2 regions of the Gilliamella sp. Pra-s60 genome follow, and region 2 is predicted to be linked to the other one. Evidence: riboswitches for the same ligand, from Rfam matches in the RefSeq annotation. Region 2 holds a riboswitch; the other holds the start of a gene.
The links. Region 2 has a riboswitch for preQ1 ahead of queD (6-carboxytetrahydropterin synthase QueD). Riboswitches for the same ligand answer to the same signal wherever they lie in the genome.
Positions count from the first base shown of each region.

Region 1 (8,924 bases), on a different contig from region 2:
TTCCAAAAATTGCCGATGCTGTTGGGGCAACCCACCATGATTTGTTTTTTCTTAAATAGTTAAAGACAGTAATATCCATCAATTGTCCAACTAAATAAGCAGCAAAGCTAGCTAATGCAATACGAAAGACAAAGCTATTAAATTCCGCTAATGCCGATAACCCAACCCAATGGGTTTCAAAAAATAATACCGAAATAGAGTATGAAAATAGCAAGGCTGGAATCATTACTACAAAGATAATCTTTCTTGCTAAACTTGCACCATAAATTCGAATGGTTAAATCGGTAGTTAAAAAGATAAACGGAAATGTAAAAGCTCCCCATGTGGTGTGAAAACCAAAAATATCAAACGGGATTTGGACTAAATAATTGCTTGAAGCAATAACTAAAATATGAAAAAAGGCCAACCAGTAAAGGGCTTTTTGTTGTTGTTTACGAGTAAAGTTTGTTTCTATCGATTCTGAATGAGTGTTCAAATACATCTTTTTTCCTTTTTAATGGGGTGAGAGAACCCAGTTGTTCATTAATTTATCTAGTCTTAGTCATATATTCCTGTAAGCCCTTATCACGCAGTAAGCAACTAGGGCATTTACCACATCCCCCTTCTACACCGTAATAACAGGTGTGAGTATGTTTTTGAACATAATCAAGATAACCTAGTTTATCGGCCATTTCCCACGTTTGGGCTTTGGTTAAATACATCAGTGGCGTAATAAGATTAAAGGTATAATCCATAGCTAAATTCATCGATACATTCATTGATTTAATAAAGATATCGCGACAATCTGGGTACCCACTAAAATCGGTTTCGCAAACGCCAATAATAATGTCACAAATGCCTTGTTGCTTAGCATAACAGCCAGCTAAAAGTAAAAAGAGCATATTGCGCCCGTCAACAAAGGTGTTGGGGTAGTCGCCATTTTGAGCAGCTTTGATCTCTTGAGTGTTATCAATAAGTGCATTGTTAGTGGTTTGTTTAATTACTGATGTATCAATGACGGTTTGCTTTATACCTAAATCTTTGGCAATCCATTCGGCTTTTTCAAGCTCAATGGCGTGGCGTTGACCATAGTGAAAGCTGATTGCTTGGACGTTTTCACGCCCATAATCAGCAATGGCTTGTAGCAAGCAAGTGGTTGAGTCTTGCCCGCCCGAAAATATAACGAGTGCTTTGCGAGTTTGCATTAACGGTTCCTGTTTAGATAAATTATAGATTAGCGATTATCGACTTTTTCAGGATAAAGATCGTGATTAGCTAAACGGTTTAGTGCAATTTGTTCCCAATTAGTGCCAGCTTTACCATAGTTAGCATATGGATCGATTGAGATCCCACCGCGTGGTGTGAATTTGCCCCAAACTTCAATATATTTAGGATCCATTAGTTTAATCAAATCTTTCATAATGATATTAATGCAATCTTCGTGGTAATCACCATGATTGCGGAAGCTAAATAAGTAGAGTTTTAGCGATTTGCTTTCGACCATTTTGATATTAGGTACATACGAAATATAAATCGTTGCAAAATCAGGTTGTCCTGTTATTGGGCAAAGACTGGTAAATTCAGGACAGTTGAATTTAACAAAATAGTCGTTATTTGGGTGTTTATTGTCGAATGTTTCTAGTATTTCAGGACAATAGGTCGTTGGATAGCGAACGGACTGATCGCCTAATAGTGTAATTTTACTCATGCTGTTTCCTTAGTTTTTTAGCGTGGGAGGTTTACGAACCACGTAACAAGCCGCACACCATACTCTTTTTAAATAAAAAAGTCTAGTAAGGCTAAGATATTATGCAGAAGCCTAAATATCCCCCAACACTAGTCGCTAGTGATGGGGTTTATGATAAAAACATTATTGCAAAATCAGTGCGACACGCTGTTAGTTGACTTATTTTTTTCGAGTTCTTTATAAAATTTAGCTAATTCAGCTTTGACTTCATTAAGTTCTTGCTTGGCATCGATTAATTTTGTTTGTTGTTTGGTCATTTTTTGTTTATTACCTTTTGTTTTTGCTTGATCCAATTCGTGGGTTATTTGGGTAACTTTATCTGTTTTTTCTTGGACTCTTTTTTTGTATTTTTCTTCTAAATCATTATTTGAACAATGATTATTAATATCTTCTAATGCCTTTTGAAGACCTTCAACTTTGTGAGTGTTGGAGTGATTTTTGGCTTGTTCAATTTCGACTTCAATAGCCTGTTTTTTGCCTTCACAGGTTAGCCCTTCTACATGGTCATAGGCATTAGCACCAATTGAAAATAAAATAGCCAAAGTGGTTATGCTTAATTTAGTCGCTAATCGAATTACTGATTTCATATAGACTCCTATTAATTTATTTTCTTAACTGAATCAAATCAACTTTATGATCTTTACCTTTAGTTAAAATTAAGCTTGCCCTTTCTTTAGTTGGTAGGATGTTTTCAATTAGATTTAATTCATTAATTTCACGCCAAAGGCGATTAGCAATATCGATCGCTTCTTGTTCTGGTAGCTGTGAATAATGGTTGAAATAAGAGTTAGGGTCACTAAAAGCGCCTGCTCTAAATTTTAAAAACCGGTTCACATACCAATCATGTAACAATGGTAATTCAGCATCAACATAAATTGAAAAATCAACATAGTCAGACACAAAAACACGGTTATTAGCTTGGGTATAATTTATGGTGCCTTGTAAAACATTTAATCCTTCAAGAATCAAAATATCAGGGCTATCAATAACAATTTCTTCCCCTTCAACAATGTCATAAACTAGATGAGAATAAACTGGCGCTTTAACTTTATCTTGTCCTGATTTGACATCAGCAACAAAATTAATGAGTTTTTTAATATCATAAGATTGTGGAAACCCTTTTTTATTCATAATACCACGTTCTTCAAGGTATTTATTGGGGTATAAAAAGCCATCAGTTGTCACCAATGCGACTTTGCGGTGTTCTGGCCAGCGAGTTAATAATGCTTGCAATACACGAGCAGTCGTACTTTTACCCACCGCAACACTACCAGCTATACCGATGATGTAAGGAATTTTTTGGCTTTTACCTAAAAATTTAGATAATACCGCCTGCCGACTAAAACTGTTACTGATATAATAATTTAATAATCTTGATAGAGGTAAATAAATTTCACTGACCTCATCGATTGATAAGTCTTCATTAATACCTTGTAAAGAGGTGATCTCTTCCGATGTTAGCGTCATAGGTACCGCATTACGCAAACCTGCCCATTCTTGGCGATTAAACTGCATATAAGGGCTTAAATGATTTTTCATTTTATTGTGTTCTCTAATTAAATCTAACTAATTTATTGCGCTCAGATTATACATGAATCTCTTTTTTTACAATCATAAATTATGCATAGTGTGTCTATCATAGCTATATTTTAGACTTACTGATAAAATATGCTTATTGATAAGTAACCCTAATATTAGACCGAGATTGTATGTTAAAAAATAAATCAAAACAAAAAGCGAAAAAGAGCCGTCAAGAGATCAATGAAGAGTCTCGTGAACTGAAACGTAAACGTAAGCATAAGGGATTGCCAAGCGGATCACGTTTTAATAATGGCGAATCCAACAAGAATAAAAACACGTCAAAAGTGGTAAAGGATCCGCGTATTGGTAGTAAAAAACCGATTTCTTTAATTGCTGAAGATTCTAGTAATAGAGTAAAACCTGTTAAGCAATCTAAACCAAGTAAAACGGTTTTATCACCACAACAAGAATTAGAACAATTAGAAAACGATCCAAAATTAGATATGTTACTTGATTTAGTCGAGCAAAATAGCAAACTAACTAAAGAGCAACAAGCTTATCTTGACAGCAAATTAAATCGAATTGATGAGTTAATGCAAGAACTTGGTTATACCGATGACGATTTTGATGAGCTTGAAGATGAAGACGAAAAGAAAGAAGATATTGTCAGTTTGTTAAAACGTAACTAATGATAAAATATAAAACCATCTGTAATAGTGTTTTTCAATATGGGCAAGATGCTAACTTTAACAACGGTTAAATATTTGCCCACAATTCAAACCTGTAAATTAATAACCTAAAAGCGAGCCAACCATAATGCTAATGTTAATTATGTTAAGTTTATATTTTGGGTTATTAATTTGTACATTGTTATATTTAAATAAAACAAATCGCATTAAAATTAAAACGAAGATTAGAACTCAGCAAAAACCACTATTAAAACGACATAAAAATAACAACAACTATAGACTTAAACGGAAGTAATTAGATGAGCAATACGCAATTATGGGATCAAGCATTAATTGAAAAATATAACTATTCTGGTCCAAGATATACTTCTTACCCGACAGCACTTGAATTTAATGAAAATTTCAATGAGCAGGATTTTTTATCAGCAGCAACAGCTTATCCTACAAAGCCATTATCGCTTTATGTGCATATTCCGTTTTGCCATAAACTTTGTTATTTTTGTGGTTGTAATAAGCTCATCACTCGTCAAACGCAAAAAGTTACCAAATACCTTGATATTTTAGATATTGAAATTGCCGAACGTGCAAAATTATTTAATAATCGCACAGTCACACAGATGCATTGGGGTGGGGGTACGCCAACATTTTTAACAAATGATGAAATATCTCGTTTAATAGCATCATTAAGAAAGCACTTTCATTTTGCTCATGACGCTGAGCTATCAATCGAAATCGACCCTCGTGAAATTACCCCCGAAACGATTGATCATTTAGCCCATGTTGGCTTTAATCGATTAAGTATGGGAATTCAAGATTTTAATGATGAAATACAAAACCTAATTAATCGAAAGCAGGATGAAAACTTAATCCGTGCACTAATTGAGCAAGCGCGTAAAAATCATTTTCATTCAATTAGTTTAGATCTTATTTATGGTTTACCCAAACAAACCGTTGCCAGTTTTACTGAAACATTAAATAAAGTCATTGCTATTTCGCCCGATCGGTTAAGTGTCTTTAATTACGCCCACTTGCCTAGCCGTTTTGCAGCACAACGTAAAATTAAAGATGATGATTTGCCTAATGCCAATCAAAAATTGCAAATTTTACAAACCAGTATTGAAAAACTCACTAATGCTGGTTACCAATTTATCGGTATGGATCATTTTGCTAAACCTACTGACGAATTGGCTGTTGCCCAACAAGAAAATAAATTACATCGTAATTTTCAGGGGTATACCACGCAAGGAGATGCCGATTTACTTGGGCTTGGGGTTTCTTCCATTAGTATGCTTGGTGATAGTTATGCACAGAATCAAAAGGATCTAAAACAGTATCAAAACCAAGTAGAAAATTTGGGTAATGCACTATGGAAAGGGTTTAATTTAAGTTTAGACGATAAGATCCGTCGTGATGTAATTAAACAACTTATCTGCCATTTTCATTTAGATAAAAATGTTATTGAACAGCAATACCAAATCCAATTTGATGATTATTTTGCTGAAGATTTAAAATTACTAGCGCCATTGCAAAAAGATGGCTTAGTCGCAATGAATAAGCAAGTGATTGCAGTCCAACCTAAAGGACATTTGCTAATACGCAATATTTGCATGTGCTTTGATATTTATATGCGGAAAATGGCACGGCAACAGCAGTTTTCTAGGGTTATTTGATTTGATTATCATTAAACATTACAATAATTAATTACTATTAAAGATTAACTTTTAAGTTAGCAACTTAGTATTTAATCATTAAGTTTTAATGATAATAAATAAGAAATATAAAATGGAATTGAGAAATAAATTAGTAGAAGTATTTCCTACTCGCCCTTTAAAGGTTATGAAACTAAAGCAAGAAGGAAAATTGCAGCAATTAAAATTAATGTTTGCGGCAATGTTGTTCTTTGTATTAGCTATGTTTACAGCCCTGACATATTATCCTGGATTAATTGATACTTATAGAATATCACGTAACCCCGTTGTGGTTAACTACCATGTAGAAGGGAAATGTCGTGTAAAGAGTATGATTGATAATTGTTCAGTAAAAATTACCACTAAAACAGGAAAAGTTATTAAGCGTGATTACATTCTCATTGGCGGAAAAAAAGCAAATTACCGAGTTGTAACTGTGGCTTCTGCTAATAACCCATCACTAGTAACCATCAATTTAGCCATTGAGAATATGCGGACTCAATTTGTGATTACGACTATTATTATTCTTTTTTTTACATCACTTATATGGATGGGGTTAGTAAGTATTTTAAGAATATATAAAATGTTAAAAGTTATCGATGAAATTAATGGGCAAAAATTAACACCTGTCGTTGTTCCAATTAAATTAAAATCTTACGGTAAAATAGTAGCAGCTTTATATAATGTGAAAAATTTGCAAGGCGTCAATGTTAAATATGTAGCCAATTTTGATAAAAACTCAAATGATGGACCAATCATTATAGGTGATGTGATTAAAAATAAATGTAATGCTTTGGCCGTAATAGGAGAAAATAATCCCGTTCCTATTATTCTTAATCAAAACTTTACACGCTGTGATTTTACCGATTATGAAATACAGGCATTAAAAGAGGCGCTTTCTTAATCCAGATACTATATCAATAGTAGTGAAATCAGTTTAAGTTTAGGTTTAAGTTTAAATTTTATAAATAGGGCGATAACATCGCCCTATTTTTTAAACAAAATAAACAAACTACACTTATTAATGACTTGCTAAATAAACCTTAAATTTAGTCGTTTGTGCAATCACTTCAACACTTTTGAATGTTTCATCTAAAATGGTTTGATACGGTAAAAATGAATTTGCCACAATGCACAAATAGCCATTTAATTTTAGATGTTTTTTTGCTTCTTTGATTAACGTATTAACAGCCGTGTAATCGGTCTGTTTTCCATCATGAAAAGGTGGATTAGAAACAATTAAATGATATTTATCATTTAAGTTAGAAAAAACATCACTCGCCACAACGGTTGCTTTTACGTTGTTATTATTTAGTGTCGCTTGACTTGAAGCAATTGCTGCACTGCTAACATCTGATAAAGTTAATGTAATTTCGGGATATAATTTACCAATAACCGTTGATAGTATACCAGAACCACATCCCACATCTAATACATTACCTTTTATAATGTCTGAATGTTCGATTAATGCATTTAAAAGCAGTTCACTACCAGCATCCAAGCTTTTTTGACTAAACACGCCTGGTAAACTTTTAATTTCGATATCTTGATTTTCGATCGTTAAATGATAGCTTAACCACCATTCATTAAGATCAAATGCCAAACGATCTTCAGCTTGAAAATGGTATAAACCACAACGCCTTGCACTATCTATTTTTTGGATTGTGCCAAATTGATTTAATAACGCTTCAACGCTTTTTACGCCTGTTCTATTTTCACCAATAATAAAAATATCACTGCCTTTTGGCATATTGTTTAATAAATAAGAGAGTTGAAACTGTGCTTCACTTTTTGTTTTTGGCCAATAGTAAATCAGTGTATCCATGCTGGCATATAGTTCAGCTTCTGGCAACAATGAAAAATAGGTATACTTGCCACGAGCACTATTTTTTAAACGTAAATAAGTATGAAATTGTGTGCAATGAATTTTAACTTGATTTGCCGACATCATAGCCGGATAACTGTCTTGAATGTCACCAGCGATGATCACATTTTTATCGTAAAAAAATTCTTGATGACGCTCAAGTACTTGACTTGCTGGAGTAAAAACGGATGTGGACATATTTCCTCAATGAAAAACCTTTATAAATTGATGCGTTGATTATACAATTAACTATCTTTAATCTCTAATAAAAAACAGTAAGTCGATAATGACGCAACAAGATTGGTATCTAAAGCAGTGTAATATTACACAATATGTTTTGCGTAATACAAATGCCTTTAAAGGCGAAATTGCCACCCAGATTAGCAATAAAATCCGTTTGATTGTTGTTGCCAAAGCGCAGCCAACTCAAAAAATCTATTTGGATATATTAAATGCGATTCGTCTTACTCAAGATCAGGTGTTAGTATTAACACCATCTCAGCTTATTGTACCAGCAAGTGATATTAAAACCGTAGTTTGGTTTATTGATATAAAACCAGAAGAATCTTGGCAAAATCCATTAACCATTCAAACCGCTAGCTTAGATCAGCTTGCTAAAACACCACAACAAAAACGCCAACTTTGGCAACAATTATGTCAATATGAAAACTATTTCCACCCTAACTGAGCATGATTTAACAAAAGCTTTTGAATTAGAGCAAATTTGTCATGCTATTCCTTGGTCAAAACAGACATTCTTTTCAAACCAAGGTGATCGTTATTTAAATTTTAAAATAACGATTAATAAGCAAATTGTTGGATTTTGTATCTGCCAACAGGCTTTTGATGAAGCTAATCTATTTAATATTGCCATCCACCCTGATTTTAGAAAGCAGGGATTGGCAAAGGCTTTGCTCAATCATTTAATTGAAGCGTTACTCACTATAAAATCACCCTGCCCGATTTCAACGCTTTGGCTTGAAGTTAGGCAATCAAATAGCCCTGCAATTAAACTGTATCATACACTAGGTTTTAACCAAATAACGGTTCGAAAAAACTATTACCCAACAATCGATGGCCATCAAGAGGATGCTATCATCATGGCTTATACACTCGCTTTATAAACAGATAAAAGGAAATGGTCATGAAAAGCAATACCGCACTGTTATTTGTCAATGGTGAACCACCCAAGTTTTATCCAACAGATATAGATGACTATACTTATATTGCCGCAACCGATGGCGCTTACCATAACTATTTATCAACATTGTCAATCGAACCTGATTTTATTATTGGTGATTTGGACAGTTATAACCCTAATAGCACAATTCCCTCTAAAACCAAAATCATCCATACCCCCGATCAAAGTAAGACTGATTTTGAAAAAGCTATTTTATTTTTAGCTAGTAAAGAAATAACAAAATTTGATATTTATG
Region 1 is NZ_WTFA01000022.1:11,284-20,207, reverse strand. Features, by position in the region: gene GQ596_RS10405 (7-cyano-7-deazaguanine/7-aminomethyl-7-deazaguanine transporter) at 1-481, opposite strand, end outside; gene queC (7-cyano-7-deazaguanine synthase QueC) at 528-1,184, opposite strand; gene queF (preQ(1) synthase) at 1,214-1,687, opposite strand; PreQ1 riboswitch class I at 1,691-1,735, opposite strand; gene GQ596_RS10390 (DUF1090 domain-containing protein) at 1,861-2,313, opposite strand; gene coaA (type I pantothenate kinase) at 2,330-3,265, opposite strand; gene yihI (Der GTPase-activating protein YihI) at 3,436-3,936, shown strand; gene hemN (oxygen-independent coproporphyrinogen III oxidase) at 4,236-5,606, shown strand; gene GQ596_RS10370 (hypothetical protein) at 5,719-6,528, shown strand; gene rsmC (16S rRNA (guanine(1207)-N(2))-methyltransferase RsmC) at 6,646-7,686, opposite strand; gene GQ596_RS10360 (DNA polymerase III subunit psi) at 7,775-8,176, shown strand; gene rimI (ribosomal protein S18-alanine N-acetyltransferase) at 8,151-8,612, shown strand; gene GQ596_RS10350 (thiamine diphosphokinase) at 8,633-8,924, shown strand, end outside.
Region 1: it holds a riboswitch for preQ1, as region 2 does, so the genes downstream of both, queF (preQ(1) synthase) here and queD (6-carboxytetrahydropterin synthase QueD) in region 2, are expected to answer to the same signal.

Region 2 (8,924 bases):
TTATGGTATACGGGGACACAATGCATCATTAACAGCCGAATCTAAAGGTGAGTTTAATGATAAAGTGTATATCACTTCTTCAGGCCAATATAGTTCAGGTATTATTTCTGTTAAGTCTAATAACCCTAACGCATTAGCTTCTCATTTAACTTTTAATGATAATGTGACTATTCGCATGACGGGACCAAATGGTATTGGTGTTCAAACGGGAGTTGAAAGCGGAAACGTAAATCCTAATGTAAGCTCTACTATTAACTTTAATAATGGATTAGATGTTATTACTGATCAAGCCACAACAATTTATGCCAATCAATTGAATGGTAAAGTAAACATCAGAAGTGGTTCAAATATCAACAATATTATTTCTCGTGCTAATCAGCAATATAATGCAATACAAGCGGATATTGGCGAAATAAATATCGATGGTAAAACAAATATTGAAGGTGATATTTATGCAATAGCCGATTCAGTTGGTAGGGGGATTATTAATCTTAACCTGACCGATGGTTCAACGCTATTAACTGCGATGGAAAACAATGTATTAACACCGGCAAGTAAAGGTGATATTAATTTATCTCTTCTAGGCAATCAGAGCAGATGGAAGATGACTAATAATTCATTCCTTGATTCATTAACATTAGGTAATGATGCTAAAATTAGCTTTGGTTATAGCTATGCAACACCAAGTTCAGTTGACGTTCTTAATAGTACTAATGCGATGACTTTAGCGACAAATTCATTATCTGGTAATGGTACATTTGAAATGCGAACAGGTATTGGACAAGGGATTGCTAATGATTTGCTTAAAGTAATCGGTTCTGGTTTAGCAACGGGTAATCATAACATTACGCTTATTGATAGCAAAACCGGTGCAAATTCCGTAACTGGAAATGAAAGAATAACACTTGTTGAAACCGAAGGAGGCAGTGCTGTTTTTGGGCTGTCATCACAATCTTTTGATGTTGGTCCTTATCAGTTTAATACCTTAACTAAAGTTAATGGTGCTCGTGGTGCGGGTACTGAAGATTGGGTTTTATCTGGAACACCAATTTCTCAAAATGGAAACAATAACAATAATAATAACAACAATAATAATGTTGGTGGTAATGGAATAGGTAATGGTAACACCCCAAACAAACCAAGAACTCAAAAGCCACTATTAACACATACCGCACAAAATGCCGCCAATATCCTAAATTCAAGCTATTTAATGAATTATGTTGAAACCCAAACATTATTGCAACGAATGGGGCAACTTAATAGGAAAGATGACGATAACGGTGATGCATGGGGGCGAATTTATACAGGTAAACTAAGCTCTTTTGATGATAGTCGTCTGTCTAATTTTGATATGAATTATTATGGTTTACAACTAGGTGTTGATCGAAAACTTGATAATGATAACTACGATATCTATTACGGTATTATGGGTGGTTTTAGTCGAGGAAACATTGATCACAATGTGGGTGATGGCAATACAAAAAGTTATTCTGCTGCATTATATTCTACATTACAAACACATGATGGTTTATACCTTGATAGTTTAGTGAAATATATGCGAATGGCGAATAAATTTAACAGCCGTACTGGTGGTGGTTATAATGTTAAAGGTGATGGCGATACAGACGGTTTTTCAGCTGGAGCCGAAATCGGTCAACGTTTTTATTTGTCGCAATGGTATATAGAACCACAAGCACAGTTAACATACTCTCATCAAAATAGTGCAACAATCAAAGCAACAAATGGATTAAGAACCAAACTAAGTAGCTATAATTCATTAATTGGTCGAACTAGTGTTATTTTAGGTTATGAAATACAAGACGATGATAACCCAACAAATATCTACTTCAAAACTGGTTATCTAAAAGAGTTTGATGGTGAAACCGCTTACACCTTTAACCATATTGCTAAAGAAAAATATGATTTTGGTGGTAACTGGTGGGATAACGGTATTGGTATCAATATGCAATTTAACAAAAATCACCAAATTTATGGTGATATAGTCTATTCACTTGGTAATAAGTTTGATCAAAAACAAGCAAATATTGGTTACCGTTATAGCTTTTAAATAAATGAACATAACTTTATTTTGTGTAACAAAATAAAACGTATATAAAAATCCCCCCCTATTGGTCATCTAGATTAATGGGGGGATATTTAAAAAACACAAAGTTTACTTAAAAATTTGTCAGGAAAGGTATTGATTTTATTTGATTTTTTTGTGTTGCCAAAAGCAGTTATCACTAACCACCACCTAAGAACTGTTCACCCAAGAACTATTCAACCAAAAACTACCCACCCAAGCTAAACTAAACAAACTGTACTTTCACTCCTAACAAATGATGGAATAACTGCCTCTATGGTACCGTCACCCGTTTTAGGTATGACGCGAGTCACGTTAACCGGTCCTAGGGCAAGTGATAGTCAAATAAAAGCCAGAAACCCTAGTCCACTTAGTGTCCCAAATTTGCCACAAACATTCGAGCTCAAGGGCAGGGATAGTAGTGGTGCAGTGGTCGCCAAATATGGATTTAAGTTAAAGCAATGGTTTGTAAACCGGGGGGATCGAGTTACAGGTGTTAATGGCCACACAGCTTGGTGTAATGGTTTAGGGTATCGTCTTGTGCAAGTTAGTGATTTAACTAACGCAGTACGTAAAAGCTCTCCTTCCATTTCTGGCGCTATGCCTTCTTCAGATGGCAATAATTATCAGCGTCAAATTGGTGCGGGTTTTTTCACTGAGTGGGGATATATGCAAGATTATATTGACGCCGACTTTCGCTACGATTTCTACGTGACGAGTGTTCCTAAAGGCAGCAGTCAGTTTAATGTCGGTGCATCTCGCGGTTACATACACAGTGTGAGTTCAGGTGGTTCCGACAGAGGTGGGCTTTGTGTTACTCCTTAAACCTTAGTGTTTGTTTCTCTATTCTTAATATATAGAGGTTTAGAAGGTTAGAGTGGAGCACTTATCAAAGAATAAATCCTAGTATTAGACAGGGATATAAGTAGTTTAATAACGTTTGCCAAGCGGTTTTGCGATTTGATAGCAAAACCGCTTTTTTAATCTACACAACAAAATACTTACTCAATATTGGCAAATTTATGACTTTGTACACTAAGTAGCCATTTATTATCCAAGCGATCTTTGTTGATTTTCCCCAATAGCTCAATGGTTTCAAACATATTAAACGCGCCATCTTTTTCGCACGGCGACAGGTAATAGCGTTTGGCGTGGATTTGGGTTTCGATATATTGGCAAAAATCGATAAAATCGGGGTGATTTTCAGCAACAATACGCACCTCGTTAGCGGTGGATTGAACTATTTTTTGGTAACGTGCTTGGTAGCAAAACTTAGGGCTAAGTGCAATGTAATCAACGAGTGGATCGACCTTACCAAGCCCATTGCTTTCAATAGCAATAAAATAGCCGGCCTCTTTTAATGGCAGTAACAGTTCTGGTAGTGCCTTGACCATTGTCGGCTCGCCGCCGGTAATGATAACGTTTTTGCTGTTGTATCCGCTCACTTTGGCAAGCAGTGCGTCTAATGTAAAACGGGTAAACTGACGAAAATTAGTATCGCACCAAGTACAATTTAAATTGCACCCAGCAAAACGGATAAAAACCGCAGGCATGCCAGTATTATAACCCTCGCCCTGTAAGGATTCGAAGATTTCAACAATACGAAACTCAATCATATTAACTCCGACGGTATTCGCAATACGAAGTGGGTGTTTCCCATAATTTGATCATCGAAACAGGCAAATATTGCGACAGATGATCAAAAATAAACTGACTCATTCCCTCGGCCGTTGTTCGGCAAGGAAAGGCAAATATTTTACGATCCATCTCTTGCAGTAAGGATGCAATACGGCACTCATTAGGATTATTTTGATTGTAAAGGTAAGCGTGATCGAGTGGATCAACAATATGCTGTTTAACGATTTGCTTTAAATCGGCATAATCCATGACCATATCTTGGCTTGAACCGCTATCAATAAGATCACCGCTGACTTCGACTAATAAACGGTAAGTATGACCGTGCAGATTATGACATTTTTTATTATGCCCATCTAACATATGACAGGCATCAAATTGAAATTCTTTGGCTATTTTGAACATGTTGTATTCCTAGTTTTTTTGCGTGGGATGGGTTACGAACCACGGTTAGATAAGCTAACAAAATAAAAGGCGGCTACTATAATCGATAAACAGCAATTTGTCATCTTTGATATGTTATTGAGTGTGATATTTATTGGCAATTATTGGGTATTGAGGCTCTTTATTTTGGCTTTTTTTAGGCATAAACTAGCAAAGATCGTGTTGTACAAAATGTGTAAAAAATATTCTTAATTTGCTCTTGAAAATTATTCTTCCACACTCATTTAGTGATCAATGCAAATGGTATAAATGTGTTAAGCATTTTAACCAAATCTATTGCTCAGGAGATAAACTATGAGGTTAGATAAACTTACTAACAAATTTCAACAAGCTTTAGCTGATGCGCAATCGCTAGCATTAGGTAAAGACAATCAATACATTGAGCCTGTACATGTCCTATCAGCCATGCTCAACCAAGATGGCAGTAGCGTTGCGCCATTATTGAATGCAGCGGGTGCTAATGTAGCTATTTTACAGCAAGAATTAACGCAAGCGATTGACCGACTCCCACAAGTACAAGGTGTTGGGGGCGAAGTGTTGCCATCACAAGAATTTATTCGAGTCTTGAATTTGTGCGACAAATTATCCCAAAAAAATGGCGATAGCTATATCTCGTCAGAACTCTTTATACTCGCCGCTTTAGAAGACAAAGGCAGCTTAGGGGATATCCTAAAAAAATCGGGCGTCAATAAAGACAAATTTAGCCAAGCAGTCAACCAAGTAAGGGGAAGCGATAACGTGAACGATCCTAATGCCGAAGATCAACGAGGGGCACTTAAAAAATACACCATCGATTTAACGCAGCGTGCAGAGCAAGGCAAGTTAGATCCTGTAATTGGTCGTGATGAAGAAATTCGCCGTACTATTCAAGTATTACAACGCCGTACCAAAAATAACCCAGTACTTATTGGTGAACCGGGTGTAGGTAAAACCGCCATTGTTGAGGGGCTTGCACAACGTATAGTTAACCGCGAAGTGCCTGAAGGTTTGCGTAACAAACGTGTCTTATCATTAGATATGGGCGCATTAATTGCGGGCGCAAAATACCGTGGTGAATTTGAAGAACGCTTAAAAGCGGTACTTAAAGACTTAGCCAAAGAAGAAGGGCGCATCATTTTATTTATTGACGAAATTCACACCATGGTCGGTGCAGGTAAAAGCGACGGTGCAATGGATGCAGGTAACATGTTAAAACCAGCGTTAGCGCGTGGTGAATTACATTGCGTTGGGGCAACTACACTTGACGAATATCGCCAATATATTGAAAAAGATCCTGCTTTAGAGCGTCGCTTCCAAAAAGTCTACGTTGCTGAACCAACAGTAGAAGATACGATTGCTATTTTGCGCGGATTAAAAGAACGCTACGAATTGCATCATCATGTGCAAATTACCGATCCTGCGATCGTGGCGGCGGCAACTTTGTCGCATCGTTATATCTCAGATCGTATGCTACCAGACAAAGCGATAGACCTTATTGACGAAGCCGCATCAAGCATTCGTATGCAAATGGACTCTAAACCGGAGTCTTTAGATCGCCTTGAAAGACGTATCATCCAACTTAAATTGGAACAACAAGCGCTTAAAAAAGAGTCTGACGATGCCAGTAAAAAACGTCTTGAAATGCTAAATGAAGAACTGACTGAAAAAGAAAAGGAATACGCATCGTTAGAAGAAGAATGGAAATCTGAAAAGGCCGCTGTTTCGGGCACGCAAAATATTAAAGCCGAGTTAGAAAAGGCACGCACCGAAATAGAACAAGCACGCCGAGCAGGCGATCTCAGTAAAATGTCCGAATTACAATACGGCAAAATACCAGAGCTTGAAAAGAAACTCGCCTCGGCAACGCAGTTAGAAGGCAAAACCATGAAGTTATTGCGTAACAAAGTCACCGATAACGAAATTGCCGAAGTGCTATCAAAAGCAACAGGCATTCCTGTTTCAAGAATGCTCGAAAGCGAAAAAGACAAGCTATTACATATGGAAGATGCGCTACACAAACGTGTTATTGGGCAACAAGAAGCCGTTGTTGCTGTTGCTAACGCAATTCGACGTAGTCGTGCTGGGTTATCAGACCCGAACAAACCAATTGGATCATTCCTATTTTTAGGACCAACGGGTGTTGGTAAAACCGAACTATGCAAATCGCTTGCTAACTTTATGTTTGACAGCGAAGATGCTATGGTGCGAATTGATATGTCCGAATTTATGGAAAAGCACTCAGTCGCACGTTTAATTGGTGCACCTCCGGGTTATGTGGGTTATGAAGAAGGAGGGTATTTAACTGAGGCGGTAAGACGTCGCCCTTATTCGGTCGTTTTACTTGACGAAGTTGAAAAAGCGCCCCCAGATGTGTTTAATATCTTACTACAGGTGTTAGACGATGGACGCTTAACCGATGGGCAAGGTCGTACCGTTGATTTCCGTAACACGGTTATCATCATGACATCAAACTTAGGTTCTGATTTAATTCAAGGTCAAGCAGATCTAAGCTACGACGAAATGAAAGCGCTGGTTATGACTGTTGTCACTAAACACTTTAGGCCTGAATTTATCAATCGAATTGATGAAACCGTCGTGTTCCATCCACTTGGACAAGAAAACATCAAAGCGATTGCCAAAATTCAATTAGCACACGTTGAAAAACGTTTAGATGAACGTGGTTACCAAATGGATATTTCTGACGCGGCATTAGAACATCTTGCCAAAGTGGGCTTTGACCCAATTTATGGTGCAAGACCACTAAAACGCGCAATACAACAAGAGATCGAAAATCCATTAGCGCAACAAATATTGTCAGGCAAATTAGTTCCGGGTAAAACCATCCATCTGGATTTAGTTGGCGATAATATCGAAGCGAAACAGCAATAACACATCAAACAACAAACCGACCTAAGCGGTCGGTTTTTTATGCACTAAAAAAACACCATAACAACCGCCAACAAAAATAAATCACCTCAAATTTTATATAAAAAACAATTGTTTTAATTTATAATTAAAAAATCAAAAGAACAAAAACCATCGTCAAGCGCTAAAATCAAAAATGACCTCCTAGCCTTTCAACAGTTTATTGATGTTTTTTATAAAAAAGTCATTGATAAGGACTTCGACTTAATCGCAAGGGAATTTGACGATCCTGTTTCAAGTTAAGAAAAAAGATGTATACAAGAAAGTAACAGATTATTACGCCAAAAAACGGTCAGGAAAGGTATTGATTTTATTAAAGTTTTTTCAAGGCATTTTTATCAAACAAAACCACCCCCAAAAAAATCCAAAGCAACGCACTCAACCTTCTAACAAATCTTTACAATAAATTAACAAAAAAAGTGGCAGATTATGCACCATCAAGTTATAATTTTTAGGCTTATTCAAGCAGGGAATCGCTCAAAAATAAAGCGAACGGATAGAAAAATATATAAAAAACAATAAATTACTTGACAAGGGAATAAAAATGCATTACCATGGTTGGCATCTGGCATCTGGCATCTGGCCTGCCAAACCTATGCCCTAAATCTTATTGATTCGCACGGTGGTCAAAAACAAGCGCCACAGTTATTTTCATCACCGAAGTCATTTCGCGTAGCGAAATCGACGCCGTCGTCGTGGTCTTTATTGGCGATGTCTTCGGCAGGTTCTTCAGCAGCATCTTCGGAAACATTTTCAGGAACCTCTTCGGTCAGGTCATCAATCACATCTTCGGCAAAATTATCACCGATACCCAAGTGGTTACTCAAACCGCCATTACTATTTAAATCACCATTATTATCTAAATCGGCATTATTCTTAGCGCCATTGTTGTTATTGTCGTATACGCAGGATACAGAGGCGTTAACGGCTTATACTTCAAGGGCTATCGAGGGGAGTGCGCCGTATTTAACGTTTGATGGAGGGGTAACAAAATTAACGAATACAGACCGTTTATTGTCAATAAAGTTGCAGGATGGAACGGTATACACAAGGTCAACCAACCCATCCACACCAACTAATCCAATCAGGTTGCCATATGTGGGGAGTAACTTAAGTCATATAGAGACGATAGTACCGCCATCAAGGAGTTCAATCACGATGAATGATTTGGTCAGTCAGGGTTATTGGGGTGATAATGATGGCGACGGACAGGTAACGGCATCGGGGAGTATATCGGTGGCGTTTAGGGATAAAAACGGTACTACGGTTAATCGTACTGATGCATTGGATATATGTAATGCACCGTATAAGGTAACTTTAACAAGTTCAGGTGGCACATTAAGCACGCAGTATGGGGTACCAAGAAGTAGTAGTTTTAGTGGCGCTACGGTGGATTATTATATTAATCCAAATGACGATATCCGTATTTGTTCGGTCAGGCCGAATTTGTTGAGGGGTGGAACAACTGGCATCGTTTCTTGGGACGACCCCCACTATGCAGGTCCAGCTAACATATGGAATCCTAGTAAGGGCTTTTTAGTTCAGTCAACGAGTCCATCATCTTACGACAGGAACTTTCCAACGACTGGTGCAGATGGTTTGTATTTTGATTTGGATATAGGTGGGCTTGACGCAAGTCAGTTAAGTTGGACAGTTAACACAAGTGGTAGTATAAGAGCAACGGTGAGTTGGATAAGGCCGCGTTCTGGTACATTCACAGACCCAGATAACCGTACTATCCAAGCTGATGAATGGATTATGGATAAATCCAAAAATGTAACACGGGTAACGTTGCATGGTCCAAGGGCAAGTAGTAGTCAAATAAGCTCAAGTAATCCACGTTCACTAACACGTCCAT
Region 2 is NZ_WTFA01000002.1:56,601-65,524, reverse strand. Features, by position in the region: gene GQ596_RS01950 (autotransporter outer membrane beta-barrel domain-containing protein) at 1-2,068, shown strand, start outside; gene GQ596_RS01945 (hypothetical protein) at 2,360-2,908, shown strand; gene GQ596_RS01940 (7-carboxy-7-deazaguanine synthase QueE) at 3,085-3,699, opposite strand; gene queD (6-carboxytetrahydropterin synthase QueD) at 3,701-4,123, opposite strand; PreQ1 riboswitch class I at 4,127-4,172, opposite strand; gene clpB (ATP-dependent chaperone ClpB) at 4,457-7,030, shown strand; gene GQ596_RS01925 (hypothetical protein) at 7,625-8,924, shown strand, end outside.